Regions from separate parts of the Streptomyces bullii genome, predicted to be linked through region 1. Evidence: riboswitches for the same ligand, from Rfam matches in the RefSeq annotation. Region 1 holds a riboswitch; the other holds the start of a gene.
The links. A riboswitch is a leader RNA that binds a small molecule or an ion and turns the genes downstream of it on or off. The one in region 1 is predicted to bind glycine.
Positions count from the first base shown of each region.

Region 1 (14,833 bases):
TCTACGGCTATGTCGCCGAGGGCTACTGGGAGGACGTCGGTACCCACGAGAGCTACGTCAAGGCGCAGGCCGATGTCCTCGAGGGCAAGGTCGACGTCGAGATCGACGGTTTCGAGATCTCTCCGGGCGTGTGGGTCGCCGAGGGCGCCGAGGTGCATCCGGACGCCGTTCTCCGTGGCCCCCTCTACATCGGGGACTACGCGAAGGTCGAGGCCGGCGCCGAGATCCGCGAGCACACCGTGGTCGGCTCCAACGTCGTCGTGAAGAGCGGGGCCTTTCTGCACAAGGCCGTCGTCCACGACAACGTGTACGTCGGGCCGCACAGCAACCTGCGTGGCTGTGTCGTCGGAAGGAACACCGACATCATGCGCGCGGCCCGGATCGAGGACGGCGCGGTCATCGGTGACGAGTGCCTGGTCGGTGAAGAATCGATCGTCCAGGGCAATGTGCGGGTCTACCCGTTCAAGACGATCGAGGCCGGTGCCTTCGTCAACACGTCGGTCATCTGGGAATCCCGGGGCCAGGCGCATCTCTTCGGTGCCCGGGGTGTCTCCGGAATCCTGAACGTGGAGATCACGCCGGAGCTCGCGGTGCGTCTCGCCGGCGCCTATGCGACCACCCTCAAGAAGGGCTCGACCGTCACCACGGCCCGCGACCATTCCCGTGGTGCCCGGGCGCTGAAGCGGGCGGTCATCTCCGCGCTGCAGGCCAGCGCCATCGACGTGCGGGACCTGGAGAACGTACCGCTGCCGGTCGCGCGGCAGCAGACCGCGCGGGGGAGCGCGGGCGGGATCATGATCCGGACGACGCCCGGCGTGCCGGACTCCGTGGACATCATGTTCTTCGACGGGCAGGGCGCCGACCTGTCGCAGGGCAGCCAGCGGAAGCTGGACCGGGTGTTCGCACGGCAGGAGTACCGGCGTGCCTTCCCCGGTGAGATCGGTGACCTGCACTTCCCCGCCAGTGTCTTCGACTCGTACACCGGGTCGCTGCTGCGGAACGTCGACACGACGGGGATCGCGGAGTCCGGGCTGAAGGTGGTCGTGGACGCGTCGAACGGCAGCGCCGGGCTGGTGCTGCCGAGCCTGCTCGGAAAGCTCGGCGTCGACTCGCTGACCATCAACCCCGGTCTGGACGAGTCCAGGCCGACCGAGACGGGCGACATGCGGCGCTCGGGGCTGGTGCGGCTCGGTGAGATCGTGGCGTCCTCCGGAGCCGCGTTCGGTGTGCGGTTCGACCCCGTAGGTGAGCGGCTGTCTTTGGTCGACGAGAAGGGGCGCATCATCGAGGACGACCGGGCGCTGCTCGTGATGCTCGACCTCGTGGCGGCTGAGCGTCGCAGTGGCCGGGTCGCGCTGCCGGTGACGACCACCAGGATCGCCGAGCAGGTGGCGGCGTATCACGGAACCCAGGTCGAGTGGACGACCACCTCGCCCGACGATCTCACGCGGGTCGGCGGCGAGGAAGGGACGATCTTCGGCGGCGACGGCAAGGGCGGATTCATCGTCCCCGAGTTCAGCAGTGTCTACGACGGGACGGCTGCCTTCGTCCGGCTCATCGGGCTCGTGGCGCGGACTCAGCTCACCCTGAGCCAGATCGACGCGCGCATCCCGCGTGCCCACGTCCTCAAGCGGGATCTGGCGACCCCCTGGGCCGTCAAGGGCCTGGTCATGCGGCGGGTCGTCGAAGCGGCCGGAGACCGCTTCGTGGACACCACCGACGGCGTGCGGGTGGTGGAGGCCGACGGACGCTGGGTGATGGTGCTGCCCGACCCGGCCGAGGCGGTCACCCACCTGTGGGCCGAGGGACCGGACGACGCCTCCGCGCAGGCCCTGCTCGACGAGTGGTCGGCGGTCGTCGACAGCGCGGGTCGGTAGGACCCGCAGCACGCGCGCGTGCCGGACAAGTGTCCCCAAGGGGGCCTGTCCGGCACGCCGGTGGGCCCGTTCGGAGGTAGCGGTCGCGACGTGCGACGATGTGCGGCATGCCGCAGCAACCCCCCGTTCGGAGCACTCCTGCGCGGCCGCCGCGCCCGGACGCGTCCATGTCTCTGCTCACCAACGTCATGGACCACAGCCTCGACGACGGTTACGCCGAGGCGGCGGCCCGGAAGGAGGCCGCAGGAGAGGGCGGCCTGCCCAAGACGCTCAGGGCGAAGCTCGGTCTGGCCGTCGGCCTGGTGCTCGCGGCCCTCGTCGTGACCGTCGGAGCGGCACAGGCGCGGATCGCGGCGCCCGCCGTCGCCAAGGAGCGCCAGGAGCTGATCGACCGCATCGACCGGGAGACCGAGACGGCCGACGAGCTGGAGGGCAGCGTCGACAAGCTGCGCGAGGACGTGAGCGCCCGGCAGCGCGAGGCACTGGAGAAGAGCGGCGGGAGCGCCCGGTCAGAGTTGCTGGGCATCCTGTCGGGTGCGACCGCGGTGCACGGCCCCGGGGTGAGGCTGGTCGTGAACGACGCCAAGGACGCCGGCACCGGCGGTGACGGCGACCCGCGTGAGGCATCCGGCTTCTCCGACACCGGCCGGGTCCGGGACCGCGACATGCAGCGGGCGGTCAATGGGCTGTGGGAGTCGGGCGCCGAGGCGATCTCCATCAACGGGCAGCGGCTGACCGCCCTGTCCGCGATCAGGGCCGCGGGTGACGCGATACTGGTCGACAACAGGCCGCTGGTGCCGCCGTACACGGTGCTCGCGGTGGGGGACGGCGAGCGGCTCAGCACCAGGTTCCAGGACAGCGCCGACGGGCTCTATCTGCACGCCCTGCAGGAGAACTACGGCATCCGTACCGGCATCTCCGTGGAGGAGGACCTGGAGCTGCCCGCCGCACCGAGCGTGATCGTACGTACAGCACAGCCGAAGACCGACAAGCACTGAGAAGAACTGAGAAGGGCACATCGTGATCGCCGTACTGGGCCTCATCGTGGGAGTCGTGGCCGGCCTGTTGGTCCGGCCTGAGGTTCCGGCGGCCGTCGAGCCTTATCTGCCGATCGCCGTCGTTGCGGCGCTCGACGCCGTGTTCGGCGGCCTGCGGGCCATGCTGGACGGCATCTTCGACGACAAGGTCTTCGTGGTGTCGTTCCTGTCGAACGTGGTCGTGGCCGCACTGATCGTGTTCCTCGGCGACAAGCTGGGCGTGGGCGCCCAGCTGTCCACCGGTGTCGTGGTCGTTCTCGGCATCCGCATCTTCTCCAACGCCGCGGCGATCCGCCGCCACGTGTTCCGGGCGTGAGGCCGATGAGCGAGCGCGACGAACGACCCGCCGAGACGCCCGAGCCCGAGCACAGGCTGCGCAAGGAGCTGCCCGAAGAGGTGCCCGCGACGGCGGCACCGAAGGGGGAGCCTTCGGAGAAGAAGATCCCGGAGAAGTCCTCGGAGACTTCGGAGAACGAGTCCCCGGAGCCAGGGTCAGAGCCTCAGCTCACCGGTCGGCAGCGGCTGGTCGAGGGACTGTGGCCGCCGCGCTTCACCCGGGCCCAACTCATCGTCGCCGTACTGCTGTTCGGGCTCGGTTTCGGTCTGGCCGTGCAGGTGGCCTCGACCAGCGAGAGCGACAGTGCCCTGCGCGGCGCGCGACAAGAAGATCTTGTCCGCATCCTCGATGAACTGGACGACCGTACCCAGCGTCTTGAAGACGAGAAGCAGGGACTCGAGAAGCAGCGCGACGAGCTGGAGAACAGCTCGGACCAGGCGGAGGAGGCCCGCAAGCAGACGGTCGAGAAGGAGAGGCAGCTCGGCATCCTGGCGGGCACCGTGGCCGCGCAGGGGCCCGGCATCACCATGACCATCGAGGACACGAAGGGGACGGTCAAGGCGAACATGCTGCTCGACGCGATCCAGGAGCTGCGCGCGGCCGGCGCGGAGGCGATCCAGGTGAACGGTGTACGAGTCGTCGCCAGCACCTATCTGTCGGACTCCGGCAACGGCGTGCGCGTCGACGGGAACAAGATCAACGCGCCCTATCGTTTCAAGGTCATCGGCAAACCGCAGGACCTCGAGCCGGCGCTCAACATCCCCGGAGGCGTGGTGCAGACTCTCGAGAAGGAACAGGCCACCGTTACGGTTGAGCGGTCGAGCAAGATCGTCGTGGACGCCTTGCGAGCGGCGAAGCGGCCTGACTACGCTCGGTCGTCCTCCCAGTGAACCGGGGGTGCATGGGGGGCGTCCGGCGAGGGCAGGACGTTGCGGGGGGTCGGCGCACGGTTTCGGTGGTGCGTGGTGGAAACTGTCTGGTGGAGGCGGACGTTGTAAGGATGTCCGGGTCGGCCAGAGTGTTCAGTCAGGGTTCGTCCTGCCCCACGGGCGGGTCTGTTTCGGTCAAGGGGAATCGCCCGTGAAGTTGTTTGCGAAGTTGTTCGGCAAGAGCGCGCGAGAGGGCAGCGACAACGCGACCGCTCGTCATCGCGCACAGCCTGACGCGGAGGGCCAGCGTCCGCTGTTCCGGGACCAGGTGGCTGGTCCGGGCGGTGACATTCCCGGTGGTCAGGGCGCGCCGTCGGTTGACCCTGCGCAGTCCTGCGGCATAGGTTTCGGCCAACCGTCAACCTCAGGTACGGGTGGAGGGTTCGCCGCCGGCCCGTACGCGTCCAATGCCCCCGCGGGGCAGTCGCCGCAGGAGGATCCGTCCATGTCGGCCCTGGTGTGTACGAGGTGCGGTAACCGCAACGCGGAGAACAGCCGCTTCTGCTCCAACTGCGGCGCGCCGCTGCGGGCCGGGGCCGGTGCCGAGCGTTCGTCCGAGACGACCTCCACCATCTCCATCTCCGGTCTCGAGGCCTATGACGCGGAGGCCACCGGCCAGACCCCGATGCCGATGCTCTCTCCCGAGGCCCAGGCCGCGGTGGACGCGCTGCCGCAGGGCTCCGCGCTGCTGGTCGTGCGCCGCGGGCCGAACGCGGGCAGCCGCTTCCTGCTGGACAGCGACCTGACCACGGCGGGCCGTCACCCGCAGAGCGACATCTTCCTGGACGACGTGACGGTGTCCCGTCGCCACGTGGAGTTCCGCCGCAGTCCGGACGGCTCGTTCACGGTGGCCGACGTGGGCAGTCTGAACGGCACGTACGTCAACCGGGAGCGGATCGACCAGGTCGCTCTGAACAATGGCGACGAGGTGCAGATCGGCAAGTACCGGCTGGTCTTCTACGCGAGCCAGCGGGGCTACTGACCCTCCCCCGGACGCCGTCCGGGGGGACCCCCAGGGAAGGTCCATGCTGCGAACACCGAGCGGCGGTGCCGGGCACGGTACCGCCGCCACGGACAGTGGGCTGATGAGCATCGGCACGGTGCTGAACGTGCTGCGGGACGAGTTCCCCGACATCACCATCTCCAAGATCCGGTTCCTGGAGTCGGAGGGGCTCGTCGAGCCGCAGCGGACCCCGTCGGGGTATCGGAAGTTCAGCGCCGGGGACGTCGAGCGCCTCGGTCTCGTCCTGAGGATGCAACGGGACCACTATCTGCCGCTCAAGGTGATCCGTGAGCACCTGGAGGCGATGGAACGCGGTGAGGCGGTTCCCCTGCCGCCCCTGGGGGGTCACCGGGACCGTGAGGTCGTGTCGGAGACGGGTGAGGGGCCCACGGCGGCGCGGATCGGACGCGACGAACTGCTGTCCGCCGCCGGCATCGGTGAGCAGGAGCTCCAGGAGTGGGAGTCCTACGGGCTCGTCGCTCCACTGGAGGACGGGGTGTACGACGCGGAGACGGTCACCGTGGCCGCGCTCGTGGCCGAGCTGGGACGCTTCGGGATCGAGCCGAGGCATCTGCGGGTGATGAAGGCCGCCGCCGACCGGGAGGCCGGGCTGGTGGACCAGGTCGTCGCCCCGCTGAAACGTCACAGGAACCCGCAGACCAGGGCGCATGCCGAGGCCCGTACGAAGGAGCTGGCGGGGCTCACGGTGAGGCTGCACGCGGCGCTGGTGCAGACGGCCCTCGGGGTGCGGCTGCCCTGATCCGGGCGGCGCGGGGGTCCGGATCGGCCACCCGTTCCCGGCTCGACTACCCAAACGTCCCGAGCACGGCCTAGGGTTGCTGTGTGAACGAGCTCGATGTCGTAGGTGTCCGGGTCGAAATGCCCTCCAACCAACCGATCGTGCTGCTGCGTGAAGTGGGAGGCGACCGTTACCTCCCGATCTGGATCGGACCGGGGGAGGCGACGGCGATCGCCTTCGCCCAGCAGGGCATGGCTCCCGCGCGGCCGCTGACCCACGACCTGTTCAAGGACGTGCTGGAGGCCGTCGGTCAGGAGCTCACGGAAGTGCGCATCACGGACCTGCGTGAGGGCGTCTTCTACGCGGAGCTTGTCTTCGCCAGCGGAGTCGAGGTGAGCGCGCGTCCGTCCGACGCCATAGCGCTGGCGCTGCGCACCGGGACGCCGATCTACGGCAGCGACACGGTGCTCGACGACGCCGGTATCGCGATCCCGGACGAGCAGGAGGACGAGGTGGAGAAGTTCCGCGAGTTCCTCGACCAGATCTCGCCGGAGGACTTCGGCACCAGCAGCCAGTGAGATCCCGGCGGAAGTCGGTGGAACCAGCAGTCGGTGAGGCGCGTGGGCGGCCCGGCGGACGATGTGGTCCGTGGCGGACCGCCCACGTCCCGTTCGTGGCCGGTCCCGTTCGCGGCCGGTCCAACAGGCCCGTAGGGACGGAAATGCCCGCATGTGCCAGCAGCCCGTGAGGCCGTCACACGGTCCGCGCCGAACGCATTCGGCTAGCCTTTCCCCGCGGTCGGGCACGGGAAACCACTCTCAGGGTGATTATCACTCGGCGTGCCGAGTGTGGCGGTCGTTGACGCACCCCTGGTGGCTGCCTACCGTCGAGAAGGCAGGTCAAGGACGGAGGTCGGCGTGAGAAGCAGCGGCGACGGTACGGCTGGGGGTGCCCCCGGACGCGGTCCCGGGGTGAACGGCCCGTACGCTCCCTCAAGCTCTCAGCTCCGCTCGAGCGGGGGGTACCCGCAGCAAAGCGGCGCAGCCGACCACGCACCCCAGCGACCGACGGCCGTGCCGAGCAGCGGAGGGACGACGTCCATGGCGTCCGAGCAGATCGGCTATCGCGGCCCCACGGCCTGCGCCGCCGCCGGGATCACCTACCGACAGCTGGACTACTGGGCCCGTACCGGGCTCGTCGAGCCGAGCGTGCGGCCCGCCTACGGGTCCGGGACGCAGCGCCTGTACAGCTTCCGGGACGTCGTCGTCCTGAAGATCGTCAAGCGCTTTCTGGACACCGGTGTGTCGTTGCAGAACATCCGTACCGCGGTGCAGCACCTGCGCGAGCGGGGGTTCAGTGACCTGGAGCGCATGACGTTGATGAGCGACGGCGCCACTGTCTACGAGTGCACCTCGCCCGACGAGGTCCACGCGCTCCTGCAGGGTGGTCAGGGCATCTTCGGGATCGCCGTGGGCGTGGTGTGGCGGGACGTGGAGAACGCGCTGTCACAACTGCACGGGGAGCGGGTCGACACAGGAGAGACCCTGGTCGGGCACAACCCCTCGGACGAGCTGGCGCGGCGGAGGAACCGGGCCGTCTGAACCGCTTTGCCGCGGCGGAACGGGCCACGGGGCCATTGTCAGTGGCGTAGGGCAGCATCGGAGATGTGAGAACCGCGCCCACGATCCTGCATCTCGACATGGATGCCTTCTTCGCCTCGGTGGAGCAGGCGTCCAAGCCGAGCCTGCGCGGGAAGGCGGTCGTCGTCGGCGGGCTCGGCCCGCGTGGGGTGGTGGCCACCGCGTCGTACGAGGCCCGGGTCTTCGGTGTGCATTCGGCGATGCCCATGGCGCAGGCCCGGCGGCTCGCGCCGAACGCCGCCTACCTGGTGCCGCGGTTCGGTCTCTACCGGTCGATCAGCGAGCAGGTGATGGGACTGCTGCGGGCGCTGTCGCCGCTGGTGGAGCCGCTGAGCCTGGACGAGGCGTTCGTGGACCTGGAGGCCGGCGGAGCGGCCTGGGACGAGCGGTCGGCGCGGCTGGCCGGGGTGCGGCTGCGGGCCGACATCCGGGCCGTCACCGGGCTCACGGGGTCGGTGGGACTCGCCGCCTCCAAGATGCTCGCGAAGATCGCCTCGGAGCAGGCCAAGCCCGACGGGCTGGTGGTGATCGAGCCGGGGACCGAGCGGGCCCTGCTCGGGCCGATGTCGGTGCGGACGCTGCCGGGCGTGGGTCCGGCGACCGGTGACCATCTGCGGCGGGCGGGGATCCACACCGTCGACGAACTCGCCGAGGCGGGCGAGGACGAACTCGTACGGCTGCTGGGCAAGGCGCACGGGCACGCGCTGTACGCGATGGCGCTGGCGCGGGACGACCGGCCCGTGGTGGCCGAGCGGGAGGCCAAGTCGGTGTCAGTGGAGGACACGTACGACGTGGACATCCACGACCGCACGCGCGTCGGTCTGGAGGTGCAGCGGCTCGCCGACCGGTGCGTACGGCGGCTGCGCGGGGCCGGGCTGTCGGGGCGGACGATCGTGCTGAAGGTGCGGCGGTACGACTTCTCCACGTTGACCCGGTCGGAGACGCTTCGGGGGCCCACGGACGATCCGGCCGTGATCCGGGAGGCGGCGGCCCGGCTGCTGGACTCGGTCGACACGACGGGCGGTGTGCGGCTGCTCGGTGTCGGCGTCAGCGGGCTCGCCGACTACACCCAGGAGGATCTCTTCGCGCAGGCGGCGGGGGAGCGCGTCGCCGGTCCGGTGGAGGAGCCGGAGGTCACTCCGGTGGACGAGCGCCCGGTGCCCGGGGAGCGGCGGTGGCCGGCGGGGCACGACGTACGGCACGCCGTGTACGGGCACGGTTGGGTGCAGGGCAGTGGCCTCGGGCGGGTCACCGTGCGGTTCGAGACGCCCGGTTCGGAGCCCGGGCGGGTGCGGACCTTCAAGATCGACGACCCGGAGCTGGAACCGGCGGATCCGCTGCCGCTGGTGCCGCGAAGACCTGGGGAGAGCAGCGCGGAGGCGGCACCCGCCGGCTCGGTGGATCTGCCGTCCGGCAGCGCGTGAGGGGTGGTCAGGCCGGTGTCTCGTCCGTGCCCGCGAGTCTGCCGATGTGGTGGTCGGGGAGGGGGTCAGGGGCGGCGACATCGAGACCGTAGTGGTGATAGAGCTGGAGCTCCTGCTCCGGGGAGAGGTGGCGGCCGACGCCGAAGTCGGGGGCGTCCTTGATCAGAGCGCGGTCGAAGGGGACGTGGAGGGCACCGTCGACGAGTTCGCTCGGCTCCAGGGGGACGAAGGCGTCCCTGCTGAACAGGCCGGTGCGTATGGCGGCCCATTCGGGTACGCCCGTGGCATCGTCGAGGTAGATCTCGTCGATCGTGCCGATCCTGGTTCCGTTGCGGTCGAACGCCTTGCGGCCGATCAGGTTCCGCGGGTCGATGTCGGTTCGCACGGGCCCTCCACGTGGTCGCATTCGTAAGCACTACAAAACGGCACAATCGGGGACGCGGCCACTCGAAGACCCGGGCGTTGACCTCGCTGGTAGGCTGGCAGACGGCTGCTGACCCCGTGCGGGAGAGCCCTCCAGGCACCATCGGAGGCGCCGAAGGAGCAAATCCTCCCCGGAATCTCTCAGGCCCACGTACCGCACGGACGAGGTCACTCTGGAAAGCAGAGCGGGTGTCGACGGCTTCCGCTCTCACCGACGGTGCAAGCCGGGCGTCCTCGGACGGACCGGTGAAGCTCTCAGGTTGAGATGACAGAGGGGGAGGCCGTCCGGGCACCCGTGCCGTGGTGCCCCTCGAAGGTCGCGTCAGACCAGGAGGCCTCCGCAATGACCGCCCATCGCACTCCGCTCTCCGAGCTCGAGCAGGGAATCCCCTTCGAGCAGCGCCACATCGGGCCCGACCAGGAGGCGCGGGCCAAGATGCTCGCCCAGGTCGGCTACGGCTCGCTCGACGAGCTCACCGCCGCCGCGGTCCCCGATGTGATCAAGAACGCCGACACGCTGGACCTGCCGGGCGCGCGCAGCGAGGCCGAGGTGCTGGCCGAGCTGCGGTCGTTGGCCGACCGCAACAAGGTGCTCGACTCCATGATCGGGCTCGGGTACTACGGCACCTTCACGCCGCCGGTCATCCTGCGCAACGTCATGGAGAACCCGGCCTGGTACACGGCCTACACGCCGTACCAGCCGGAGATCTCGCAGGGACGCCTCGAAGCGCTGCTGAACTTCCAGACGATGGTCGCCGACCTGACCGGTCTGCCGACCTCCGGTGCCTCGCTGCTCGACGAGGGCACGGCCGCCGCCGAGGCCATGGCGCTGTCCCGGCGCATGGGCAGGAACAAGAAGGGCCTGTTCCTGGTCGACGCGGACGCGCTGCCGCAGACCATCGCCGTGCTCCAGACCCGCGCCGAGCCGACCGGTGTCGAGGTGCTCGTCACGGACCTCAGTGACGGGATCCCGGCCGAGGTCGCCGAGCGCGAGATCAACGGTGTGCTGCTCCAGTACCCGGGCGCCTCCGGCGCCGTGCGCGACATCAAGCCGGTGATCGACCAGGCGCACGAGCTGGGCGCCCTCGTCACCGTCGCCGCCGATCTGCTCGCGCTGACGCTGCTGAAGTCCCCGGGTGAGCTCGGTGCGGACATCGCGGTCGGTACGACGCAGCGGTTCGGTGTGCCGATGGGCTTCGGCGGGCCGCACGCCGGATACATGGCGGTCCAGGACAAGTTCGCGCGCAGCCTGCCGGGCCGGCTCGTGGGTGTGTCGGTGGACGTGGACGGGAACAGGGCCTACCGGCTCGCGCTGCAGACCCGTGAGCAGCACATCCGGCGGGAGAAGGCGACGAGCAACATCTGCACCGCGCAGGTCCTGCTCGCCGTGATGGCGGGGATGTTCGCCGTCTACCACGGGCCCGAGGGACTGAGGGACATCGCTCGGCGCACCCACCGGTACGCCACGGTCCTCGCCGCCGGGCTCCGGGCCGGTGGCGTCGAGGTTGTACACGGTGCCTACTTCGACACCCTCACCGTGCGGGTGCCCGGCCGGGCCGCCGAGGTGCTCGCCGCCGCACGGCGCAACGGCGTCAACCTGCGCCTCGTCGACGCCGACCACCTCTCGATCGCCTGCGACGAGACCACCACGCGGGCACAGCTGCGCTCCGTCTGGGCGGCGTTCGGCGTCGAGGGCGACATCGACGCACTCGACGCCGAGGCGGCGGACACGCTGCCGGGCGCCCTGCTGCGCACGGACAAGGTCCTGACGCACCCCGTCTTCCACCAGCACCGCTCCGAGACGGCGATGCTGCGCTACCTGCGACGGCTGGCCGACCGGGACTACGCGCTCGACCGCGGCATGATCCCGCTGGGCTCCTGCACGATGAAGCTCAACGCCACCACGGAAATGGAGCCGGTCACCTGGCCGGAGTTCGGTCAGCTGCACCCGTTCGCCCCGGCCGAGCAGGCGGAGGGGTACCTCACGCTCATCCGCGAGCTGGAGGAACGTCTCGCCGAGGTCACCGGGTACGACAAGGTGTCCCTCCAGCCCAACGCCGGGTCGCAGGGCGAGCTGGCCGGACTGCTCGCCGTACGCGGATACCACCGCGCCAACGGTGACGAGCAGCGAACCGTGTGCCTGATTCCGTCCTCCGCGCACGGCACGAACGCAGCGAGCGCCGTGATGGCGGGCATGAAGGTCGTCGTCGTGAAGACCGCCGAGGACGGCGAGATCGACGTGGACGACCTGCGGGCGAAGATCGAGCAGTACCGCGACGAGCTGGCGGTGCTCATGATCACGTACCCCTCGACACACGGCGTGTTCGAGGAGCACGTCTCCGAGATCTGCGCGCAGGTGCACGAGGCCGGTGGCCAGGTGTACGTGGACGGGGCGAACCTCAACGCCCTCGTGGGGCTCGCCAAGCCCGGGCACTTCGGTGGTGACGTCTCGCATCTGAACCTGCACAAGACCTTCTGCATCCCGCACGGCGGCGGTGGCCCGGGCGTCGGCCCGGTGGCGGTGCGGGAGCACCTCGCGCCCTACCTGCCGAACCACCCGCTGCAGCCCGCCGCCGGGCCGGAGACGGGTGTGGGTCCGATCTCGGCCGCCCCGTGGGGCTCGGCCGGCATCCTGCCGATCTCGTGGGCGTACGTCCGGCTCATGGGCGGCGAGGGACTCAAGCGGGCCACGCAGGTGGCTGTGCTGAGCGCCAACTACATCGCCAAGCGGCTCGAACCGCACTACCCGGTGCTCTACACCGGCCCCGGCGGGCTCGTCGCGCACGAGTGCATCATCGACCTGCGTCCGCTGACCAAGGCGACCGGTGTGACCGTGGACGACGTCGCCAAGCGGCTCATCGACTACGGCTTCCACGCGCCGACGATGTCGTTCCCCGTGGCCGGGACACTGATGATCGAGCCGACCGAGTCCGAAGACCTGAGCGAGCTGGACCGGTTCTGCGAGGCGATGATCGCCATCCGTGCGGAGATCGAGAAGGTCGGCTCGGGTGAGTGGCCCGCGGACGACAACCCGCTGCGCAACGCCCCGCACACCGCCGGGGCGCTCGGCGGGGAGTGGGCGCACGCCTACAGCCGTGAGGAGGCCGTCTTCCCGGCCGGGGTGCCGGTCGGGAACAAGTACTGGCCGCCGGTGCGCCGCATCGACCAGGCCTTCGGTGACCGGAACCTGGTGTGCTCCTGCCCGCCGCTGGACGCGTACGAGGACTAGTCGCGAGGACCGGTACGTGCTGACGGACCGGCCGTAGACGTGACTCGAGGAGGGTCCCGCTGTCGACAAGCGGGGCCCTCGTCCGTGTCTCGGGCCGGGGAGGGGTGGCTCAGGCCGGGTAGGCGTGGGTCTGGGTTGCCTTGACCGTGGCCCATACGGATGCGCCCGGGTGCAGGTCGAGTTCGGCCGCGGCGACCGTGGTGACGTCGGCGGCCAGCGGGAGTTCCCCGGTGAGGTCCGCGCGGATCTGGTCGCCGTGGGTCTCCAGGCCGGCGACCTCGCAGCGCCAGAGGTTGCGGGCGCTGGAGCCGGTGGGGCGGTCCCGGTACAGGGTGACGGCGCCGGGCGGGAACGCCACGAAGGCCGGGCCCGAGAGGTGTTCCGTGGTGGTGATGGCGGGGCCGGCGTCGAGGCGGACCGTGTGGCCCTCGGCCCGGCCTCGGTACAGGTTCAGGCCGACGAGCTGGGCGATGTAGTCCGTGCGGGGATGACGGGCGATGTCGGCGGGCGCGCCCTGCTGGACGATCCGGCCGTCCTCGACGACGACCAGCCGGTCGGCGAGCACCATGGCGTCCAGGGGGTCGTGCGTGACCAGGACGGCGACGGCCTCGAATCCCGCGAGGTGGCGGCGGAGTCGGGCGCGTACCTCCAGGCGGGTGCGCGCGTCCAGGGCGGCGAGGGGTTCGTCGAGGAGCAGCAGCCGGGGGTGGATGGCCAGGGCGCGGGCCAGGGCGACGCGCTGGGCCTGGCCGCCGGAGAGGTGGCGGGGTTTGGTGCCGCTGTGCTGGGCGAGGCCCATGCGGTTCAGCCAGTCGGATGCCTGGGCTCGGGCTTCCGCCTTGGTGGCGCCCCGGCAGCGTGGTCCGAAGGCCACGTTGTCGAGGGCCGTCAGGTGTGGGAAGAGCAGGTAGTCCTGGAAGACGACGCCGACCGGGCGGGACTCGGGCGGCGTGCGGGCAAGCTCCGTGCCGTCGAGTCGCAGGTGGCCGCGGGTGAGGGGGAGCAGGCCCGCCAGCGCACGCAGGGCGGTGGTCTTGCCGGCGCCGTTCGGGCCGAGCAGGGCGATGACGTCGCCGGGGATGGCTTGCAGGGCGATGTCGAGGCGGAAGGTGTCGCGGTCGACGACGAGGTGGGCGTCCAGGCCCTCGTCGTGGGTGGGGTCGCGGTCGGTCATGAGCGGGGTGTCCTGGGGGCTGGCGGGTGCGGGCGCGTGTGGTGTGGGGAGAAGCAGGCCGTCGGCCGGGTCCGGGTTGCGACCCGCGTCGCCCGTGCGGGAATCGTCGTCTGGTGCGGGTGGCCCCGGTGGGGGATGAGCGCCGTCGGCGGGTGCGGGCGGTGCCGGTCAGCGGGGGCCGTCATGACGTTGTCATCCAGCGGTCCCGTAGGGCCGCCAGGACCGCGATCGAGACTGTCAGCAGGACCAGGCTGAGGGCGATAGCCGCCGCCGGATCGTTCTGGAGGGCCAGGTAGACCGCGAGTGGCATGGTCTGCGTGCGGCCGGGGAAGTTGCCCGCGAAGGTGATCGTCGCGCCGAACTCGCCGAGCGCCCGGGCCCAGGCCAGGACGGAGCCGGCCGCGATGCCCGGGGCGATCAGGGGCAGGGTGACCCGGCGGAACGCGGTGAAGCGGGAGGCGCCCAGGGTGGTGGCGGCCTCCTCGTAGCGCGGGTCGGCGGCCCGGAGGGTGCCTTCCACGCTGATGACCAGGAACGGCATCGCCACGAACGTCTCGGCGAGGATGACACCCCATGTGGTGAACGGCAGGGTGATGCCGAACCAGGCGTCCAGCCACCGCCCGACGACGCCGTTGCGGCCGAGGGCGAGCAGCAGGGCCACGCCGCCCACCACCGGCGGGAGCACCAGGGGCAGGGTGACCAGGGCGCGGACGAGGCCGCGGCCGGGGAACTCCGTGCGGGCCAGGAGCCAGGCCAGGGGGACGCCGATGACCAGGCTCAGCGCTGTCGCGGCGGTGGCGCAGACGAGCGACAGACGCAGCGCCTGCCACACCTCGGCGCTGGTCAGCTGCGCGGGGAGGGTGCTCCAGGGAGCCCTCACCAGCAGGGCGATCAGAGGCAGGAGCAGGAACGCCAGACCGACGAGGGCGGGCAGCAGCAGGGGGATCGGCACCAGGCGCGTCGCCCTGCCCGGGCGGGTGCGCCGGGGGCCGTCCGCCACGGTGTCGCTGCCGGTGTGGGC
Region 1 is NZ_JBHSNY010000002.1:751,952-766,784, reverse strand. It holds gene ACFPZJ_RS07835 (sugar phosphate nucleotidyltransferase) at 1-1,877, shown strand, start outside; gene ACFPZJ_RS07830 (DUF881 domain-containing protein) at 1,976-2,875, shown strand; gene ACFPZJ_RS07825 (small basic family protein) at 2,898-3,230, shown strand; gene ACFPZJ_RS07820 (DUF881 domain-containing protein) at 3,236-4,141, shown strand; gene ACFPZJ_RS07815 (FHA domain-containing protein) at 4,332-5,162, shown strand; gene ftsR (transcriptional regulator FtsR) at 5,206-5,943, shown strand; gene ACFPZJ_RS07805 (bifunctional nuclease family protein) at 6,027-6,500, shown strand; gene ACFPZJ_RS07800 (MerR family transcriptional regulator) at 6,840-7,523, shown strand; gene ACFPZJ_RS07795 (DNA polymerase IV) at 7,589-8,986, shown strand; gene ACFPZJ_RS07790 (PRC-barrel domain-containing protein) at 8,994-9,371, opposite strand; glycine riboswitch at 9,481-9,576, shown strand; gene gcvP (aminomethyl-transferring glycine dehydrogenase) at 9,753-12,638, shown strand; gene ACFPZJ_RS07780 (ABC transporter ATP-binding protein) at 12,748-13,812, opposite strand; gene ACFPZJ_RS07775 (ABC transporter permease) at 13,994-14,833, opposite strand, start outside.

Region 2 (14,833 bases), on a different contig from region 1:
AGCTGCCGGGACTGGGCCACGAGCCGGTCGGCGCTGTCCCAGACCTCGGCGTCCTCCTCCAGGAAGCCGCCGGCGAGGTTGCGCGTGGTGATCGACACGCGCAGGGGACCCGGCGCCGGGCGGCACCGCACGTGCGCGGTCAGCTCGACGGTGGGCACCCAGCCGGACAGGCCGATCTCGAAGGCGGTGGGCGGCAGCGCGTCCACCGCCAGGAGGAGGGACAGCGGGTCGGCGTCCCGGCCGTCCGCGAGGCCGAACCAGGCGCGCATCTCGCCCTTGCCGGAGGGCTGCCCCAGGGCCCAGCCGAGGGTGGCGGGGTCGAGCTTGAGCATCAGGCGGTCGGCGATGGCCGAACTGCCGGAGATCGGGGCGGGGCCGTCCTCCGGGCCGAAGCACTGGCCCATCGGCGGGATCGCGGGCGGCTTGGCGGTGGTACGGACGTCGTCGGGGAGGGCGTCCAGGTCCCCGTAGGCGGCGAGGACGCGCATGCGTTCCACCTCGCGGCCCTCCTCGTCGTACTGGAAGAGGGAGGCCTGGCCGGTCGACAACGTCCGGCCGGTGCGCACGGTCTCGGTGCGCACGACCGCGGGACCCGGCTGGGAGGCGGTCAGGTAGTGCGCCGAGATGGTGAAGGGGTCGGGGTGCGGCAGGCTGTCCGCGAGGGCCCGGCCCAGGACGGCCAGGAGGTACCCGCCGTTGACGGCGCTGATGATCGTCCAGCCGGCGGAGAGGTCGATGTCGTACACGCCGGGCGCGCGCCGGGTGACCGCGGTGTCGCGGTCGAACTCACTGTCGCCGATCGCGGCCCGCGTGGCCGCTGCGGAAGCTGCTTCTGGCATGGCTGAACAGTACAAGAACTAACTACTAAGCGGTAGCTTTGGGCTGGAATTGAGCTGGCTCGGGTTTGAGTGAGACGCGGGCAATGTCCTGGTAAGGGTCCGTCTCGTCCGTCAACCCACACCCCGCCCCCCGCCTCTGTAGGGACATGAGCCTCACCGGGACTCCGTTCCTCTACACGCTGATCGTGCTGGCCGTCGTCGCGCTCGCGCTGCCGCTGCTGCTGTGGTCGCGGGTCCGGGGACCCCGGGCGCTGCGCGCCGCCGCCCGGACGCTGATGCTGCTGTTCGCGCAGGGCACGGCCGTGGCCCTGGTCTTCGTGCTGGTGAACAACGCCAACAACCTGTACGACAACTGGGCCGACCTGCTCGGCACCGGCGACCATGTGCAGCAGGCGGCCGACCTGGGCGCCGACGGCACCGGCGGGATCTCGCTGAAACGGCTGCCCAGGGTCCGGCAGACCTTCGAGCCGGCCACCGGCCCGGGCATGCGCGCGGCCGGCGGGGTGGAGGTCACCCAGCTCAAGGGCCGGGTGTCGGGCGTGAACGCCGAGGTGTACGTCTGGCTGCCGCCGCAGTACGACGAGCCCGCCTACCGCCACCACAGGTTCCCGGTCGTGGAGCTGCTGCCCGGCTATCCCGGTTCGGCGAAGGCGTGGTTCGGGTCGCTGCGCGCGCACGAGCAGCTGTTTGCGCTGATGCGCGGCGGCCAGGTCGCCCCGTTCATCCTGGTGGCGCCGCGTACCACGCTGCTGGCAGGGGTGGACACCGGCTGCGCCAACATCCCGGGCACGGTGAACGCCGACAGCTGGCTGAGCGTCGACGTGCCGAGGATGGTCATGGACAACTTCCGCGCCGAGCCGGCACCGCGGGGCTGGGCGGTCGCCGGGTACTCGGCGGGCGCGCACTGCGCGGTCAAGCTCGCCGTGGCCCACCCCGACCGCTACCGGGCCGCCGTCAGCCTGTCCGGCTACAACGACCCGATCGGCGAACGCGACTCCCTCGCCGCGCAGAACCCGGCCCTGCGCGCCGAGAACAACCCGTTCCTGCTGCTGCGCGGGGCGCCGGCACCGCCCCGGATCTCCCTCTACCTCTCCGGCCAGCCGCACGACGGCTACGAGGCGGCGGTGGCGCTCGAACAGATCGCCAAGGCGCCGACCAACGTGCACGTGGTGTATCTCCCGAAGAGCGCCGGCGGCCACAACATGGCCCTGTGGCGACCCCAGGTGGTCCCGGCGTTCCGCTGGCTGACGATGGTGATGGGCCACGCGAGGACGACGACCGGCGCTACTCCTCCGACACCGTCGACCGCCGGTGCCAGGCCCGCGGAGCTCGCCAGTGGAACCGCATCGCGAGCAGACGCAGCACGAAGGCGGTGAGCACCGCCAGGGCGCTGGTGTACGGGGTCAGGGCCTCGTAGCGGATGCAGAGGGCGACCATCGCGGCGCCGACCATCGCGGGGACCGCGTACAGGTCGCGGTCCCAGCGCAGCAGTGAGGGCACCTCGTTGGCGAGGACGTCCCGGAGCACGCCGCCGCCGACCGCGGTGGTCAGGCCCAGGCCGGCCGAGGCGGTCAGGCCGAGCCCGTACTCGTACGCCTTGATCGTGCCGGCGACGCAGAACAGGCCGAGGCCGGCCGCGTCGAAGACGTACACGGCGGTCTGGATGCGCTCCACCTGCGGGTGGAGGAAGAAGACCAGGAGCGTGGCGAGGAGCGGGGTGAGGAAGTAGCCGAGGTCCGTGAAGGCGGCGGGCGGTACCGCCCCGATGACCAGGTCGCGGAACAGCCCGCCGCCCAGCGCGGTGACCTCGGCGAGGACGGCCATGCCGAACACGTCGAAGTTCTTGCGGACGGCCAGCAGGGCGCCGGAGATCGCGAAGACGAAGATGCCGATCAGGTCGAGCGTGTGCTGGACGGACGGGCTGAACAGTTGCTGGAGCACCCGAACATTCTCACCCAGCGGCAGGCCCCCGCCTTGCAAAGCAAGGCGGGGGCCCGACCACGACTGTTACGCGGCTACTCGCTGGTCTCCTTGGAGACGGCCTCCTCGGTCTCCTTCGCCGTGGTCAGCAGCTTGGTGTCCTGCGGCTGCTGGTCCTCGAAGTTCTCCGGGTGGTGGCAGGCGACACGCTGGCCCGGCTTCAGCTCGGCCAGCGGCGGCTCGGTGGTCCGGCAGATCTCCGTCGCCTTCCAGCACCGGGTGTGGAACCGGCAGCCGCTCGGCGGCGCGATCGGCGAGGGAACGTCGCCCTTGAGCAGGATGCGCTCGCTCTTGACCGCCTTCCGCTTCGGGTCCGGGATCGGCACCGCCGACAGCAGGGCCTTGGTGTACGGGTGCATCGGCGCCTTGTACAGCGCCTCCCGGTCGGCGAGCTCGACGATCTTGCCGAGGTACATCACCGCGATCCGGTCCGAGACGTGCCGGACCACCGACAGGTCGTGCGCGATGATCACGTAGGTCAGGCCGAGCTCCTCCTGGAGGTCGTCCAGCAGGTTCACCACCTGCGCCTGGATCGACACGTCCAGCGCCGAGACCGGCTCGTCGGCCACCACCAGCTTGGGGTTGAGCGCGAGCGCGCGGGCGATGCCGATGCGCTGGCGCTGACCGCCGGAGAACTCGTGCGGGTAGCGGTTGTAGTGCTCGGGGTTGAGACCGACCACTGACAGCAGCCGCTGGACCTCCTTCTTCACCCCGCCCTCGGGCGTCACGCCCTGGAGCCGGAACGGCGCGCTGACGATGGTGCCGATGGTGTGCCGGGGGTTCAGCGAGGAGTACGGGTCCTGGAAGATCATCTGCACGTCGCGGCGCATCGGGCGCAGCTCGCCCGTGCTCAGGTGCGTGATGTCCTTCCCCTCGAACTCGACGTTGCCGCCGGTCGGTTCGAGCAGCCGGGTGATCAGCCGGCCCATCGTCGACTTGCCGCAGCCCGACTCGCCCACGACGCCCAGCGTCTCGCCCTTGCGGACCTCGAAGTCGACGCCGTCGACGGCGCGCACCGCGCCGGTCTGCCGCTGGAGCAGGCCCTTGCGGATCGGGAAGTGCTTCTGCAGGCCGGTCACCTTCAGCAGGATCTCGCCGTCGGCGGTGTCCTGGGTGAGGGTGCTGCCGCTCTGCTCCGGGTTGCTCACCGCTTTTTCGTCGCTCACAGCTTCGGCGCAATCTCTTCGGTCCAGATACGCTCCCGCTGCTCCTGGCTCATGTGGCAGGCGGCCCAGTGGGAGCTGCCGACCTCGGTCAGCTCGGGGCGGACCGTGCGGGTGACGTCGTCCTTGGGTACGTCCGCGTACGGGCAGCGCGGGTGGAAGGCGCAGCCGGACGGGAGGTTGATCAGGGAGGGCGGCGCGCCCTTGATCGGGATGAGCCGGTCGGTCTCCTCGCGGTCGAGGCGCGGCATCGAGCCGAGCAGGCCCCAGGTGTAGGGGTGGCGGGGCTCGGAGAAGACCGCCTCGGCGGGGCCGCGCTCCACGCACCGGCCGCCGTACATCACCAGCAGGTCGTCGGCCATCTCGGCGACGACCCCGAGGTCGTGGGTGATCATGATGACCGCGGAGCCGAACTCCTTCTGCAGGTCCCGGATCAGGTCGAGGATCTGCGCCTGGACGGTGACGTCCAGGGCGGTGGTCGGCTCGTCGGCGATGAGCAGCTCGGGGTTGTTCACCAGCGCCATGGCGATCATGGCGCGCTGGCGCATACCGCCGGAGAACTCGTGCGGATAGCTGTCCACGCGCTTGGCGGGCTCGGGGATGCCGACCCGGTCGAGCATCTCGATCGCCCGCTGCCTGGCGGCCTTCTTGGTGACGTCGTGGTGGACGCGGTACGCCTCCACGATCTGGTGCCCGACCGTGTAGTACGGGTGCATCGCCGACAGCGGGTCCTGGAAGATCATGGCCATCTTCCGGCCGCGCAGCCGCCGTACGGCGTCCGGGTCGGCGCCGATCAGTTCCTGGCCGTCCAGCCACACCTCGCCGGAGACCCGGGCGTTCTTCGCCGAGCGGTGCAGGCCCATCAGGCCGAGCGAGGTGACGGACTTGCCGGAACCCGACTCGCCGACGATGCCCAGGGTCTTGCCGCGGCGCACGTCGAAGCTGACGCCGTCCACGGACTTGACCAGGCCGTCGTCCGTGTTGAAGTGGACGCGCAGGTCGCGCACGGACAGGAACACGTCGTCCGGGACGGACGGGGGCACGGTGTCCGGTTCGCCGAGCGCGGCTTTGTCGAGCTTGCTCACGAGTACCTCACCCGGGGGTCGATGGCGGCGTACACCAGGTCGACGATCAGATTGCAGAAGACGATGAAGAACGCGGCGACCAGGGTCACGCCCATCACGATGGGCAGGTCGTTGTCCTTGATGGCCTGGACGGAGTACGCGCCGATGCCCTGCAGGGAGAAGACGGTCTCGGTGAGCACCGCGGTGCCGACGAGGGTGCCGAAGTCCATTCCGAAGATGGTGACGATCGGGGTCAGTGCCGAGCGGAGACCGTGCTTGGCCACCACGGTGGACTCCTTGAGCCCTTTGGCACGAGCGGTCCGGATGTAGTCCTCGCTCATGGTCTCCAGCATGCCCGCCCGGGTGAGCCGGGCGTACAGCGCGGAGAACAGGAAGGCGAGGCTGATCCAGGGCAGCAGCAGGTGCCAGGCCCATTCGGCCGGGTTCTCGGTGAACGGCACGTAGTCGATGCTGTCCCAGATGGGGATCTCGTAGACGAACAGCGCGTTCAGCACCTGGCCGGTGAAGAAGATCGGCAGCGAGACGCCGGCGAGCGCGATGAACATGGAGATGCGGTCGACCGGCTTGCCCTTGCGCAGTGCCGAGATGACGCCGATGGTCACACCGCCGATCACCCAGATCACCGCCGCGCCGACGGCCAGCGAGAAGGAGACCGGGATGCGCTGCTCCAGCTGCGGCCACACCTCGATGTGGCTCTTGAAGGAGTACCCGAAGCAGGGGGCGCTGCAGTGCGTCGCGTCGGGACCGAACTTGTAGTCGGCGCCCGCCACGAGACCCTTGATGAACTCCCAGTACTGGACGTAGACGGGCTGGTCCAGGCCCAGGTTCTTCTTGATCGCGGCGACGGACTCGGGGTTCGCGTCCTTGCCGACGTACTGGGTGGCCAACTGGTCGGCCGTCTGGCCCCCGAGGCGGGGCACCAGGAAGAAGATGGCGAAGGTGACTGCGCTGACCACCAGCAGCAACAGCACCGCGCCCATGACGCGTCGGAGGATGTACGCAGCCACAGCTGTACGGCCCCGGGTGGCCGCGGCGGGGTCTGTCCGCCGCGGCCACCCGGTGCCTTCACCTGCCTTTCAGAGGTTCCGGCCTGCTGGTGTCACTTCGTGGAGCTCATCAGCAGGTAGTCGTACATGCCGAGGTACGCCTGCGTGACCGTGACGTTGGCGGCGGACGCCGGCCTCAGCAGCAGGTTCTTGCGGTAGACCAGCGGGACGACCGAGGCGTTGTCGAGCACCATCTTGTCGATGTCGCCCCAGGCCTTGGTGCGGGCGGCGTCGTCGGTGTTGGCGATGGCGTCCGTCAGGGCCTTGTTGATCTTCGGGTCGTCGAGCTCCATCAGGTTGTTGCCGCCCGAGGGCTTGATGGCCGCACCGTTGATGATCTGGTCGAGGAAGCCGAAGCCGGTCGGCCAGTCGGCGCCCCAGGCCATCGAGAGCATGCCGAGCTTGTTCTGGTGGACGTAGCTCGGGACACCGGCGAAGTTGGAGAAGTACTTGCCGGAGGGGAACTGCTTGATCTCGATGTTGACGCCGATCTTCTTCAGCGACGCCTGGATCGCCGTGGCGGCCGCCACCTCGGCCGGGCGGTCGGAGCGGGCCGTCAGGATCGTGTTGAAGCCGTTCGGCTTGCCGCACGCCTTCAGCTCTTCCTTGGCCTTGGCCACGTCACCCTTGTGCCCCGCGCTCGGGTAGGTGTCGAACTTGGTGTAGCCGTTCACCGACGGCGGCAGCAGCGTGGTCGCCACGTCACCCTTGGGCGAGCCGCCCATCGCGTCGAGCACGGACTGCTTGTCCAGGCCCCACTGCACGGCCTTGCGGCAGTGGACGTTGTCGAACGGCTTCACGTTCACGTTCAGCGCGATGTACTGCGTGGCGCCGGCGTACGAGGAGTCCGTCTGGTTCGCGTACTTGCCGCGCAGCACCTTCGGCTGGGTCTGCGGCTGCACACCCGTGCCGGCGGCGTCGGCCGTGATCTTGTCGGCCAGCAGGTTGTTGTCGACGGTGACCGGGTTGACCTTGAACTTGATCGTGATCTTGTCCGGCAGGGCCTTGCGGATCGGGTCCGTCTTCGGGTCCCACTGCGGGTTGCGCACGAGAGTGGCGCTGCGGCCCTCCTCGTAGGACTGGAACTGGTACGGGCCGGAGGACACGATGTGCTGGACGTACTTCGCGCCGTCGTCCTTCGCCCGCGGCACCGGTGCCGTCTGGGAGAACGTCGCCAGGTAGTCGAAGTCGGCGAAGGGCTGCTTCAGCTTGAAGACGATCGTCTGGTCGTCCGGCGTCTCGATGGACTTGATGCCCTCCGGCGACTTGTCCTTGTACGGGCCTTTGTACTTGTCGCCGCCCACCAGGTACGACTTGAAGTACGTCGGGCCGTTGGACAGCGCCTCGGGCGAGAAGTTGGAGCGCTCGATGGCGTACTTGACGTCCTTGGACGTCACCGGCGTGCCGTCCTGGAACTTCACGCCCTTGCGCAGCTTGTACGCCCAGGTCTTGGCGTCGTCACTGGGCTGGCCCAGGGACTCGGCCAGGTCCGGGACGACCTCCAGGCCTTCCTTGCCCGCCGCCGGCTTGAACGAGGTGAGCGTCCGGCCGTAGAGGCGGGAGAAGTTCTGCACCCAGCCGTAGTAGGTGTTCCCCGGGTCCAGGGAGTCCGGCACGTCCGAGTGCTCGTACGTGACGGTTCCGCCCTTCTTGCTGGACGCGTTGACGATCGAGGTCAGAGCGGCGTCCTTCTTGCCGTTGCCTCCGCTGCCGTCGTTGTCGTCACCGCCGCCGCCACACGCACTGGCACCCAGCGACAGCGCCAGGACCGACGCCACGCCGGCGGTCACCCTTCTCGTCTTCACCTGAGGAAGCCCCCTCATTCGATGGATCACTTGCTGCGAGGGTCGAGGGCGTCACGCAGCCCGTCACCCAGCAGGTTGAAGGCCAGGACGGTGATGAAGATCGCCAGTCCGGGCACGAACATGTACTGCGGATCCGCCGTGTAGAGATCCACGGCGTTGCTGAGCATGCCTCCCCAGGAGGCCTGCGGCGGAGCGATACCGACACCGAGGAAGCTCAGCGCGGCCTCGAACAGGATGTTCGTCGGGATGATCAGCGTCGAGTAGACGAGGATCGGCGCGACGAGGTTCGGCAGCAGCTCCCGGAACAGCACGTACGGGCCGCGCGCTCCCAGGCTCGTGGCCGCCTCGATGAACTCACGCTTGCGCAGCGTCATGGTCTGCGCGCGCACGATGCGGCCGATGTACGGCCAGCTGAAGAAGCCGATCACGAAGATCAGCACGCAGATGCGCAGCGGGAGACCGTCGAGCCCGAAGAAGCCGTCCTGCACCGAGGCGGAGATCGAGATGGCGAACAGCAGCAGCGGGAAGGCGAGGAAGGTGTCCATCAGCCGGCTGATGACACTGTCGATCCAGCCGCCGTAGTACCCGGCGACGACGCCGAGCACGGTGCCGATGCACACGGACAGCAGCGTGGCACCGCCCGCGACCAGCAGGGAGACCCACGAGCCGTCGATGATGCGGGCGAGCATGTCACGGCCGTACTGGGGGTCGACGCCGAGCGGGTGCTCCCAACTCATACCGCCCCAGCCGCCCTTGGGGGCGAGCAGCGCCGGGTCGATCAGGTCCTGGTTGAACTTGTTGGGATCGAGTCCGAAGATCCACTGGATCGGCTTGGAGAAGACCGCCATCAGGACCAGCAGGGCGACGATGACGCCTCCCGCCATCGCCACCTTGTCCCGCTTGAAGCGCATCCAGGCGATCTGGGTGAGCGAACGCCCTTCGATCTGGCTCTTCTTGACCCCGGAGAGCACGGCCTCGGGCTGTGCTCCGGCTTCCGCCCCCGTGGTCTCGATCGGTGCGGTCACGGTGCGATTGACCCCTCTCGGCCGGCGATCGCCGACCCCCTGGCTGCCGCTGTAGCGGTTGCTTGTCTCGTACACAGGACCGACCGGCCTGTGCCTTGCCGGGAGTCTTCAACGCTTCGGCGATCAGTCGCCAGAGTTGACGGTGAAAGGATGCGTAAACGTGATGCTGTCTGGGGGGTTCCGTTATCCGGACAGCGGGTAACGCGGGCCGGACACAGACGAGTTGGGACATCGCGGACGGGATGGGTCCTTCCGCCCCGTTTCTACGCGCGCAGACCGGCTCTCGCCGCGCGACAGGCGGCTCGCAGGATGCCCTCCCGCGGGTCAGTACCCGCCCGGGGCCGGCGGGTAGCCGTAGCCGGTCGCCGGGGCCTGGGCGGGGGCGGCGGCGTGGGCCTCGCGGTCGTAGAAGGGGCGGGCGTTGGCCCGCAGCCACATCGCGACCGGATCGTGCGCGTCGGACATCGCGACGGTCGACACGGGCAGGCCGTCCGGGACCGCGCCGATGGACTGCCGCATCATCGCGCGCACGGAGTCGACGGCGGGCGGGGAGGTGTCGTACACGTCCAGACCGATGGCCAGGTACGGCGCGCCGAGCGCGGGCTGCACCCAGGCGCGGCGCAGCGAGCGGACGGCGGGGGTGCGGTGGGCGTTCTGCGCGAGCAGGGCGTAGAACTGCGGGATCTCGATCGCCGGTTCGGACAGCCGCAGGGGCCCCGCGGGCTGCCGGTCCAGGCCGGTGGCGATGCGCCGCAGGTCGAGCCAGGGGATGCCGACGCCGCCGCCGGGGGCGTGCGGGTTGAGCCAGAGGCCGTAGTGGTCGGGGTACAGCGCCCGGGCCACCTCCAGGCCGTCGACCACCTCGTAGGACCGGTTCCAGCCGCTGGCGCTCAGCTCCTGGGCGGAGGTGACGCAGGGCGCGTAGCCGTAGCCGTCGACCTCCATGTTCCCGTACTGGGCGTCCGGGGAGCCGGCCTGGCCGTGCCACAGCAGCATCCAGACCTGGCCGGTGGAGGGGGTCGCGAGCGCGCGCAGGAGTGCCTCGTAGGCGTCGTAACGCCCCGGCGTCACCTGGCGCAGCATGTGCTCGACCTGGCCGGCCGCGGCGGTGCCAGCGCTCACTTTGTATCGCCCCTCCGTACAACGCCCTCGACCGAACCGTGCGACTAGCTTAAGCCCGCCCGCGAGCTGACGGCCTGTGCCGTGCTCGCGGGTACGCGTCGTGCGGGGCCGGCCGCCTGCGCGGCCGGGGCCGCACACCGGCGGAGCCCCGCGCTCCTGGGTCAGGTGCCCGGCCGCTGGTAGAAGGGACGGACCTGCCCCCGCATCCAGTCGCCCACCGGGTCCTGGGCGACGTCCAGCAGGACCAGGTTGACGGGCCATCGCACGGGAACCCTGCCCAGGGCACGGCCGAGGGCCTCCAGCGGCAGGGCGCGCAGGTCCCCCTCCCACTGGGAGAGTTCCACGCCGACGAACATCACCGGGTCGGCCGTCTCGATGGCGGCGAGGCAGCGGCGGGCGGTGAGGACCACGCCGATGGCCTCGAACTCCGCGGAGGCGGCGGAGAGGAAGTCCACCGGGTCGTCCTGCCAGTCGGGTTCGAAGAGCCGGACGCGGCCGCCGCTCGCGGGGCCGTCCAGCGGGGTGCGCCCGGCCCGGCACAGCTCGGCCACGGCGGGCGGCGGCAGCGGGACGCCGACCACACCGCCCGGGTTGACGGCGATCCCGGCCTGCGGGGGCAGGCCGCGGGCGAACTCCACGGCCGGGGCGATGGTGTACGACATGTGGGAGCCGACGACCTGGCGGAACTGCTCCTCGGAGCTGAACACCGGTACGTACGCCTGTCCCTCGATCTCCAGGGAGGGCAGGTCGAGGGGGCCGCTGTGCGGGCCGCCGCCGCTGGGCAGCGGGACCCAGACGAAACTCCGGCCCAGGACCTCGATGATCCGGCCGCCCGCCGACGGTCCGACGCCGAGGGAGGCCGAGAGCACCTCCTCCAGCTCGTTGCCGGGCCATCCGCCGTGCGGGTGGGGGTGCGCCTGCGCCGGGATGTCCGCGGAGAAGTCCGCCGGGAAGTCCATCTGCCTACCGCCTGCCTGAAGCCACTGCTGTGGCTGAAAAGGCTAACGGGTGCCCGGACTCCTGAACGGGCGCGGAACAGCCGTCGGCAGGTTCGCCCGCCGTGCGATCCGTGCGTACGACACTCGACTCCCGTGACCGGGCCGGCGCCCGGACTCGGGCCCGGGCCCCGGCCCCCCGAGGAGCGCCGGCCGCGGCGGCTGACGGAGCGCGGCACGGCCGACGAGGGCCTGGACTGCGGCGCCCCCTGCCGGAACACGCCCGACTGGCCGGAGGCCGTGGCCGTGGCGGGGCTCGCCGGGCCCAGGGAACACCCGGGGACGTCAGCCGCGTGGGAGGCCGCTCAGCCCGTGAAGCCGATCCGGCGCAGGGTGTTCGCCGCGTCCCGGTCGACGAGGACCGCGGAGGCGCAGCCCGCCGGCAGGTCGCCCCGCTCCACCGAGCGCAGCAGGCGGGTGGTGGCCGTGCGGTGCCGCAGGAAGGCGTAGCGCGAGACGCCCCGGCCGCGGGCGCGCTGGCCGGCCAGGGCCTGCTCCGGGGTGACGTCGAGCAGCAGCAGGTGCAGCGTGCCGCCCCGGCGGCGGGCTTCCCGGGCCAGCCAGCGGCGCACCCAGGCCTGCGTACCGCAGTCGTGCACGACGACTCCCTCGCCGGTGCGCAGGGCGCGGCGCAGCCCGGCGTAGTGGGCGAGGCGGACCAGCGGGCGGTAGACCGCGTACGGCAGGAAGCGCGGCATGCGGCGCTCCCAGCGGTCGCGGACGTCCTGGGAGTCGATGCGCGGGCCCTTGACGGCGCGCCGCATCAGCGTGGACTTGCCGCTGCCGGGCAGGCCGGTGATCACGACGAGGTCCCGGGGGCCGAAGAGCAGGGCGTGCGGGCCGCGGCCGCCCCTGTCGCGCAGATCGCGGACGACGGGAGACCGCAGCGGGTCGCACGCCCCCCGGGCCGGGGCGGCGTGCTGGTTCGGCAGCGCGACTCCCGTGGTCGTGGCGTACGCCGTGGTCCTGTTCACCGTGATCGTCCTCCCCTGGGGCCAGGTACGGAGTCCCATCCCCGCCGAGTGTAAAGAGAAGGTAATGCCCTGGGTCTCGTGTTTTCGTCCGTTTCCTGCAACAGGCCTGCTACAGCCTGCTGTGACCGGCTGAGCACGCTGGGCGTCCCCAGGGAAAGGTCCCCCTGCCGCGCCACAGAGATGCGTGCAATGATGAGCGCGCCAACTGCATACCGGCCGTTTGAATCCGCGCGGGAGAGTTCCCAGCACCACGCAGCTGGGGCGCCGAAGGAGCAAGTCCCTCCCTTGAATCTCTCAGGCCCCGTTACCGCGCGGGCGAGGCACATCTGAAAAGCGGGCCGCTGTCCGAGCGGTCCCACCCAAGGTGCAAGCCGTGATCGTCCCTGTGGCGGTCGTGGCGAACCTCTCAGGTTCCGATGACAGATGGGGAGGACCTTCCTCTGCGGAGGACCTTCCTCGCCCGTCATGCGTTCATGCCCTGGGAGACGACCGACCGATGAGCAGTACTGAATCCCGTCCGCTCCGGCACACCGCCCTCGATGCCGTACATCGCTCGCTCGGCGCGACGATGACCGACTTCGCCGGCTGGGACATGCCCCTGCGCTACGGTTCCGAGCGCGAGGAGCACCTGGCGGTGCGCACGAAGGCGGGGCTGTTCGACCTCTCCCACATGGGGGAGATCACCGTGACCGGCCCGCAGGCCGCGGCCTTCCTGAACTTCGCCCTCGTCGGCAACATCGCCGCGGTGGGGGTGGGCCGGGCCCGCTACACCATGATCTGCGCCGAGGACGGCGGCATCCTCGACGACCTGATCGTCTACCGGCTCGCCGAGACCGAGTACATGGTCGTCGCCAACGCCTCCAACGCCCAGGTGGTCCTGGACTCCCTGGTGGAGCGCGCGGCCGGCTTCGACGCCGAGGTCCGCGACGACCGGGACGCCTACGCGCTGATCGCCGTGCAGGGCCCCGAGTCCCCCGGCATCCTCAAGAGCCTCACCGACGCCGACCTCGACGGCCTGAAGTACTACGCCGGGCTGCCCGGCACCGTCGCCGGGGTCCCGGCGCTGATCGCCCGTACCGGCTACACCGGCGAGGACGGCTTCGAGCTGTTCGTGAGGCCCGAACACGCGGTCGAGCTGTGGCAGGCGCTGACCAAGGCGGGCGAGAGCGCCGGACTGGCCCCGTGCGGCCTGTCCTGCCGGGACACGCTGCGCCTGGAGGCGGGCATGCCGCTGTACGGGCACGAGCTGACGGCCGAGCTCACCCCCTTCGACGCCGGGCTCGGCCGGGTGGTGAAGTTCGACAAGGAGGGCGACTTCGTGGGCCGCGCGGCCCTGCAGCAGGCCGCCGCCCGCTCCCAGGAGAACCCCCCGCGCGTGCTGGTCGGCCTGGTCGCCGAAGGCCGCCGCGTCCCGCGCGCCGGATACCCGGTCGTCGCCGACGGCCGGGTGATCGGCGAGATCACCTCCGGCGCCCCCTCCCCCACCCTCGGCAAGCCGATCGCGATGGCGTCCGTCGACGCGGCGCACGCGGTTGCGGGCACCCCGGGCGTCGCCGTGGACATCCGGGGCACCCACGAGCCGTACGAGGTCGTGGCGCTGCCGTTCTACAAGCGCCAGAAGTAGACACTGGACGCGCGGTCCGGCGTGACCCCGCGCACACGCACGCTGCTCACCAGCGGTTTCAGCAGTCCCCCCGTCACCACCACTCCCCCGCATACAGGAGAATCCAGGCCATGAGCAACCCCCAGCAGCTGCGTTACAGCAAGGAGCACGAGTGGCTGTCGGCCGCCGCGGACGGCGTCTCGACGGTCGGCATCACGGAGCACGCGGCCAACGCGCTCGGCGATGTCGTCTTCGTCCAGCTCCCGGAGGTCGGTGCCACCGTGACCGCGGGCGAGACCTGCGGCGAGCTGGAGTCGACCAAGTCGGTGTCCGACCTGTACTCCCCGGTCTCCGGTGAGATCACCGAGGTCAACGAGGACGTGGTGAACGACCCGTCCCTGGTGAACTCGGCCCCCTTCGAGGGCGGCTGGCTGTTCAAGGTGCGCGTCAGCGACGAGCCGGCCGACCTGCTCTCCGCCGACGAGTACGACGCCCACATCGCCGGCTGAGAGGTCGTTCCCATGTCGCTTCTCCACACCTCCCTGCACGAGCTCGACCCGGCCGTCGCCGCCGCGATCGACGCCGAGCTGCACCGCCAGCAGTCCACCCTGGAGATGATCGCCTCCGAGAACTTCGCCCCGGTCGCGGTCATGGAGGCGCAGGGCTCGGTCCTCACCAACAAGTACGCCGAGGGCTACCCGGGCCGCCGTTACTACGGCGGCTGCGAGCACGTCGACGTGGTCGAGCAGATCGCCATCGACCGCGTCAAGGAGCTGTTCGGGGCCGAGCACGCCAACGTCCAGCCGCACTCGGGCGCGCAGGCCAACGCGGCCGCGATGTTCGCGCTGCTCAAGCCCGGCGACACGATCATGGGTCTGAACCTTGCGCACGGCGGGCACCTGACCCACGGCATGAAGATCAACTTCTCCGGCAAGCTGTACGACGTGGTCGCCTACCACGTCGGCGACGACGGCCGGGTCGACATGGCCGAGGTCGAGCGGCTGGCCAAGGAGTCCAAGCCGAAGCTGATCGTGGCCGGCTGGTCCGCGTACCCGCGTCAGCTGGACTTCGCCGCGTTCCGCCGGATCGCGGACGAGGTCGGCGCGTACCTGATGGTCGACATGGCGCACTTCGCGGGCCTCGTCGCGGCCGGGCTGCACCCCAACCCGGTGCCGCACGCGCACGTGGTCACCACC
Region 2 is NZ_JBHSNY010000014.1:218,247-233,079, forward strand. It holds gene ACFPZJ_RS34405 (thioesterase family protein) at 1-839, opposite strand, end outside; gene ACFPZJ_RS34410 (alpha/beta hydrolase) at 986-2,215, shown strand; gene ACFPZJ_RS34415 (trimeric intracellular cation channel family protein) at 2,124-2,780, opposite strand; gene ACFPZJ_RS34420 (ABC transporter ATP-binding protein) at 2,855-3,967, opposite strand; gene ACFPZJ_RS34425 (ABC transporter ATP-binding protein) at 3,982-5,067, opposite strand; gene ACFPZJ_RS34430 (ABC transporter permease) at 5,064-6,074, opposite strand; gene ACFPZJ_RS34435 (ABC transporter substrate-binding protein) at 6,167-7,936, opposite strand; gene ACFPZJ_RS34440 (ABC transporter permease) at 7,945-8,943, opposite strand; gene ACFPZJ_RS34445 (enhanced serine sensitivity protein SseB C-terminal domain-containing protein) at 9,268-10,026, opposite strand; gene ACFPZJ_RS34450 (enhanced serine sensitivity protein SseB) at 10,227-11,024, opposite strand; gene ACFPZJ_RS34455 (AAA family ATPase) at 11,366-12,034, opposite strand; glycine riboswitch at 12,256-12,354, shown strand; glycine riboswitch at 12,355-12,467, shown strand; gene gcvT (glycine cleavage system aminomethyltransferase GcvT) at 12,531-13,658, shown strand; gene gcvH (glycine cleavage system protein GcvH) at 13,769-14,146, shown strand; gene glyA (serine hydroxymethyltransferase) at 14,159-14,833, shown strand, end outside.
Region 2: another riboswitch for glycine. It lies ahead of gcvT (glycine cleavage system aminomethyltransferase GcvT); the one in region 1 lies ahead of gcvP (aminomethyl-transferring glycine dehydrogenase).